2 regions of the Flavobacterium sp. TMP13 genome follow, and region 1 is predicted to be linked to the other one. Evidence: riboswitches for the same ligand, from Rfam matches in the RefSeq annotation. Region 1 holds a riboswitch; the other holds the start of a gene.
The links. A riboswitch is a leader RNA that binds a small molecule or an ion and turns the genes downstream of it on or off. The one in region 1 is predicted to bind S-adenosylmethionine.
Positions count from the first base shown of each region.

Region 2: linked by a shared signal. The riboswitch ahead of ACRASX_RS13030 (Na+/H+ antiporter NhaC family protein) and the one ahead of ACRASX_RS06785 (homocysteine S-methyltransferase family protein) in region 1 are both predicted to bind S-adenosylmethionine.

Region 1 covers NZ_CP193656.1:1,556,618-1,560,011, reverse strand. Annotated here, with positions in the region: gene metH (methionine synthase) at 1-171, opposite strand, end outside; gene ACRASX_RS06785 (homocysteine S-methyltransferase family protein) at 538-1,539, opposite strand; SAM riboswitch class I at 1,841-1,955, opposite strand; gene ACRASX_RS06780 (NAD(P)/FAD-dependent oxidoreductase) at 2,122-3,174, opposite strand; gene ACRASX_RS06775 (precorrin-2 dehydrogenase/sirohydrochlorin ferrochelatase family protein) at 3,273-3,394, opposite strand, start outside.
Region 2 covers NZ_CP193656.1:3,008,440-3,011,833, forward strand. Annotated here, with positions in the region: gene ACRASX_RS13015 (nuclear transport factor 2 family protein) at 1-332, shown strand, start outside; gene sucD (succinate--CoA ligase subunit alpha) at 420-1,292, shown strand; gene ACRASX_RS13025 (hypothetical protein) at 1,361-1,789, shown strand; SAM-I-IV-variant riboswitch at 1,902-1,998, shown strand; gene ACRASX_RS13030 (Na+/H+ antiporter NhaC family protein) at 2,056-3,372, shown strand.

The DNA.
Region 1 (3,394 bases):
GGCAATGCTCAATGCTTCTTCAAATTTCTCTTCTTTAATTAGTCGAAGAAATTTTCGCGAACCAGTTACATTGGTCCGTTCACCAATATTAACAAAAACACTTTCGGGTGTAATGATTAACGGTTCTAATCCCGATAAAACAAGGTTTCTTCTCTTTTCTACTTCTGCCATTTCTTTTTTTGAATTACTGAGACACTAAGTTGCTTAGGTTCTAAGTTTATATTGTTTGCTCTTTTCAAAGCAATTCATTTTATTAGTTGGGCGTGTCCCTAAAGGGTCGGGCTATTCGCTCCCACTTTTTTTCTTGGTAAAAAACCAACAAAAAAGAGTTCCACTACTATCCCTCACGCGGTTTTGTAATTTAAATCGATTATTGTAATTTCTCTAAAATTACAGTAATCGATAATCTTGCGCTTCCGACGAAGAACGAATCTCCGATAGACAATTCACTTGTGACTATTTCTCATTTGTCGGATTGACAAAAAAACGACAACATGTTTACTATTTAAAAGGTTATAAAATCTTTTAATCTTTTATTTACATCGTCGCTGTTGAAACGCGCGGCTTATATTCTGCTGCAGCTTCTGCTATCAATCGGATGTGATTTGGAGTGGTACCGCAACAACCACCAATAATATTTACTAAACCATCTTCTAAATATTCGCGAATAAAGGCTTGCGTTTGTTCTGGCGTTTCGTCGTATTGACCGAAAGCATTGGGCAAACCTGCGTTTGGATGCGCTGAAACATTAAAAGAAGTGCGTTGCGATAGTGTTTTTAAATACGGTTTTAGCAAATCAGCTCCCAAAGCACAATTGAAACCAACACTCAATAGCGGAATATGCGAAACAGAGGTTAAAAATGCCTCTACAGTTTGTCCCGAAAGTGTTCGTCCGGATGCATCGGTAATCGTTCCTGAAACCATGATTGGCACATCGATATTGCGTTCTTCTTTTACTTGTTCGATAGCAAAAAGTGCTGCTTTGGCATTTAAAGTATCAAAAATTGTTTCTACCAATAATAAGTCACAGCCACCGTCTAACAGGGCTTCGACTTGCTGTTTGTAGGCAATTCGTAAATCATCAAAAGTTACGGCTCTGTATCCGGGATCATTTACATCGGGCGACATACTTGCCGTACGATTTGTTGGTCCAATTGAACCTGCTACAAAACGTGGTTTTGATGGATCTTTTGCTGTAAAAATTTGGGCTACTTCTTTAGCGATTTTTGCCGATTGGTAGTTCAATTCGTAAACCGCATCTTCGAGATGGTAATCGGCCATACCAATTGTTGTACTTGAAAATGTATTTGTTTCGATTATGTCTGCGCCTGCTTCAAAATATAAAGTGTGCACGTCTTTTATCGCTTGCGGTTGGGTAAGCGATAGTAAATCGTTATTGCCTTTTACAGAATAGGGAAAATCTTTGAACTGTTCGCCACGAAAATCTTCTTCCGAAAAATTGTAGCGTTGTAACATCGTTCCCATTGCTCCATCGAGCACTAGTATTCTTTCCTTTATCGCCTCTTGAATTGTTGCCATACTATTATATTTCTCGCAAAGTGTAAACTCACGTTGCCTTTTTTTTATTCAATTTCTTGCTAAGACGCTACCGCGCAAAGCTATTTGCATCCAAATGGATTGTTTCTAAAAATTCACTATTGTAAGCCTCTAGCCCTGGGTGCAGCGGCATCCTTTTTTGCTGGGGTTCAGCAAAAAAGATACAGCGAAAAACAGGAACCTTGTTGCTAAAAAAGCGCCAATGTTAGTGCTTCTACTACAGCTTACTGTTGTTATATCGATAAAGTTTCATGAAAAGTTTTGAAGAATACGTGATGTATTTATGTTATCTATCTTTTGTACTGAGTACCAGTTTAAAGTAGAATGTAGCACCTTCTTTATAGTAAAGGGTTGCTAAGGTTTCATCGGGTCTTTCCCTCCGCCTTTCGTGATAACTTTCAATAAAATTAAGAACAGTGCAAAGGTAAGCAATAGGCCTGCGACTTGCAAATTTTTTCTTTAAAGTTTCAAGGGATCTAAGGGAGCAAGCTACTAAGTGAAAAGGCCCTGAGTTAGCAAGTAAAAAACTCAGCAACTCAGAACCTTACTATCTTATTCTCTTTTTTAAACAATTGCCTTTACAACTGCTTTTGGTGCTTCTTTGCGCGTTCCGTCGAAACCATCTACGCCTGATACGGTTGTATATTTTAAAACGTATTTTTTACCAGGATTGATAATTTGATACGCTGCTTGACACATTAAAGTTGCTTCGTGGAAACCACATAAAATCAACTTCAATTTGCCTGGATACGTATTTACATCTCCAATTGCAAAAATTCCCGGAATATTAGTTTGGTAATCCAAGGCATTGTTTACTTTGATGGCATTTTTTTCAATCTCTAATCCCCAATCTCCAATTGGTCCTAATTTTGGTGTCAGCCCGAAAAGTGGAATAAAGTAATCGCATGCCACACTACGGTGTGCGCCATTCTCATCTAAATCTACAGATTCGATGTGCTCCGCTCCATTAATACCCACAACCTCAGCTGGAGTGATTAATTTTATCTTACCCGCTGTTTTTAATTCTTGTACTTTATCAACCGAATCTAAAGCGCCTCTAAATTCGTTTCTTCGGTGAACCAAGGTTACTTCTGAAGCGATATCGGCCAAAAAGATGCTCCAGTCTAAAGCAGAATCTCCTCCACCAGCGATGACAACTTTTTTATCTCTAAATTTTTCTGGATTCTTAATAAAGTATTTAACTCCTTTATCTTCATAAAAATTAATTCCATCAATAAGTGGTTTGCGCGGTTCAAAACTTCCTAAACCTCCTGCTATAGCAATAACTGGAGCGTTAAATTGCTTGCCTTTATTCGTCGTAACAATAAAGCTACCGTCTTCTTGTTTTGCAATGGTTTCAGCACGTTCGCCTAATGTAAAACCGGGCTCGAACTGCTTAATTTGCTCCATTAATCCGTCTACTAAATCACCTGCTAACACTTCTGGAAAACCCGGAATATCGTAAATAGGCTTCTTAGGATACAATTCTGATAGTTGACCACCCGCTTGTGGGAGAGCATCTAATATATGGCATTTTAATTTTAATAAACCTGCTTCGAACACTGCAAATAAGCCAGTGGGTCCGGCTCCGATTATGAGTATGTCTGTCTTAATCATTGTGTAATTATTTATAATAATTCTTAATAACTACAAAGAAACAAATAAAAGCAAAAGTGTGCAATGACAATTATCAATATCTTCTTTGTAAGATTGTTTTATTCTTTGTTTTTTAATGCCAACGTTATTTCGTTCATCTTCTTTACTTTGTCTTCAAAATCGCCCTTTAACGTTTTACGGTATTCATTTAAATTTTGAACCATTTCATTGATATCTTCTG
Region 2 (3,394 bases), 1.5 Mb from region 1:
ATAAATCGGATGCCCTAATTGATAGCGAAGTTTTAAAAGACTTTTTGCATCCAGAAATTGCTTTTGAATGGCAAAGCAGTAATGGTTTGATTCAGATGAATTACGATTCTATGTTGGAGTATGCAAAAGGTCTAAGTAAAGCTTATGTGAGGTCTAAAGTTCGCGTAAGTCACATTATTTCTGATGGCGATACCGTAGCAATACGTCATGCGCACTATGTAAAAACGATTGAAAACCCGAGAGAAGAAATATTATTGGCGCATTTTATGGTAATGTGGCAAATCAAAGACAATAAATTGTATCGTGGATATCAAATGAGTCAATTATCTTAGCAATTTTATCAAGAAAAAGAGCTTAAAATTTACATAAAAAGCGTTACTTTTGCATCAGAATTTATAAAATCACATAAAAAATATATCATGAGTGTTTTAGTTAATAAAGATTCCAAAATAATTGTTCAAGGATTTACAGGTAGCGAAGGTACTTTCCACGCTTCACAAATGATTGAATACGGTACAAATGTTGTAGGTGGTGTAACTCCAGGAAAAGGTGGAACAACTCATTTAGAGCGTCCGGTATTTAACACTGTTAAAGACGCTGTAGAACAAGTAGGTGCTGATACTTCAATTATTTTTGTACCGCCAGCTTTTGCTGCTGATGCAATTATGGAAGCTGCAGATGCTGGAATTAAAGTTATCATTGCAATTACAGAAGGAATTCCAGTTGCAGATATGATTCACGCTAATAAATATGTTAAAGAACGAAATGCAAGATTAATTGGGCCTAACTGTCCAGGTGTTATTACTCCAGGAGAAGCTAAAGTTGGTATTATGCCAGGTTTTGTTTTCAAAAAAGGAACAGTTGGTATCGTTTCTAAATCAGGAACTTTAACGTACGAGGCTGCTGACCAAGTAGTAAAGCAAGGTTTAGGAATTACAACTGCAATCGGTATTGGTGGAGATCCAATTATTGGAACAACTACAAAAGAAGCAGTTGAATTATTAATGAACGATCCAGAAACGGAATGTATCGTTATGATCGGTGAAATTGGTGGTCAATTAGAAGCTGATGCTGCTAAATGGATTAAAGCTGATGGTAACCGCAAGCCAGTTGTTGGTTTTATTGCAGGAGTTACTGCTCCAGCTGGTAGAACAATGGGTCATGCAGGTGCAATTGTTGGAGGTTCTGACGATACAGCTGAAGCTAAAAAAGAAATCATGAGACAATGTGGAATACACGTTGTTGATTCTCCTGCTGAGATTGGTAAAAAAGTAAAAGAAGTTTTAGGTTAATCTAAAATTTAAAAATAAATTCCAAAATGCCTCACGAATTTGTGAGGCATTTTTTTAATTAAAGGATGATGTATAAAGAGTTAGAAAAATTTGATCAAACTAATAGTTTTAGTTTTTCAATAGAAGATAGTTTAGAAGCGGTGTGTAATGCACCAGAATCTGGTTCAGGTGTTTTTGTTGTTTATGAAATAGATGGCGAAAACAAAGAGTTAATCATGGTGGGTTCTACTGGAACTGTTCAGAATGACGGAACTTTAAAAATTAAAAATGGTGGTTTGCATGATAAAATCGTAAACGGACATCAATTTGCAAAAACAGGACGTAAATATTCTTGGCCAGCACAAATGAAAATTGAAAACATTTCGCTTCTAGAAGTAGTTTGGTATGAAACATTTAATGAAACTGTAAAAGCAATTCCAACAGCAGTGGAAGGGCAAATTTTGCAAGATTTCTTAGATGAAAAAGGAACTTTACCAAGATGGAATGTAGCTTTTTAATACATTTTATCAAATAATAAATGAAAGCTTTACTTCGGTAAGGCTTTTTCTGCAAATAGTAGTAGTGAATGGACAATCGTTGACTGTTCTTCAAAATATATAGTATATTTGCAGCCGTTATCACGAATCTCGCAATGAGATAGCAACCTGCAGCAACAAGCAAGGTGCTAAAACGATAAGCCAAATCCTTTGGAAAAAATGTTGTTATCACAGCCCTTTTCAGATTTATTTGTCGTTTAAATCGTTTTATATTTAAAATTAAACTTATGACAAATCAATTACGAACAAAAGGGAATCCTTGGGCTTTACTACCTTTATTATTATTTATTTTTACATTTCTTGGAGCTGGAATTTTTTTGGAAGATTTTTATGCTTTGCCTTCACCAGTGGCAGTTTTAGTCGGAATTGTTGCTGCTTTTTTATTATTGCAACAAAATACTGAGCAAAAAATAACGACTTTAATTGCGGGTTGTGGCGAAAGTAAAATCATAACGATGTGCATTATATATTTACTTGCTGGTGCTTTTGCGGTAGTGAGTAAAGCTACGGGTGGAGTCGATGCGGTGGTAAATTTGGGAATCAGTACTATTGATGTAGCGTATTTTCCTTTAGGCATTTTTTTAATCGCAGCCTTTTTATCTACGGCAACTGGAACTTCGGTAGGCGCTATTGTAGCTATTGGCCCAATTGCAGTTACTTTGGCAGAAACAAGTGGTGCTTCGTTGCCGCTTATTGCGGGTGCGTTATTAGGTGGTTCTATGTTGGGCGATAATTTGTCTATGATTTCAGATACAACTATTGCAGCGACACAATCGCTAGGTTGTAAATTAAAAGATAAGTTTAAAATCAACTTATTTATTGCGTTTCCAGCAGCTATAATCACCTTACTTGTTTTTTTTTATTTGGGGTTGAATTCGGAAATTAAAGCAGTTAATATTGCACAACAATCATTTGAATTGTGGGTGATTCTACCTTATCTAGTTGTGATTGCTTTAGCTCTTTTGGGAGTAAATGTGTTTTCAACTTTACTTTTGGGAACAGTGTTAGCCGGAATAATAGGATTTTTAGGAAGTCATTTTACAGTATTAGAATTTGCACAAAAAATATACGAGGGTTTTACTAGCATGACAGACATCTTTTTATTGTCGATGTTAACGGGTGGCCTAGCTGCCATGGTTGATAAAGCAGGTGGAATTGATTACGTATTGTACCATATAAAAAAAGCAATCAAAAGCAAAAAATCTGCTCAAATGGGAGTTGGTACTTTGGTGGGTTTTGCTAATTTGGCGATTGCAAACAATACAGTATCTATTGTAATCACAGGCGGAATTGCAAAAGAAATCAATGATGAATATGGATTGGATGCTAGAAAAACTGCTACGATTTTGGATATTTTCTCTTGTATAATTCAGGGAATTTTGCCGTATGGTGCACAAGTATTATTGATTTTGAGTTTCGCGAACGGCAAATTAAATTTCTTTGATTTACTAGAAAATGCGTGGTATCATTTATTTCTTTTTATTTTCACCATTATCGCAATTTATAGCTCATTTTGGGATAGATGGATTCAAAAATGGATTTAATTTTTTTGGCGTTATAAATTAT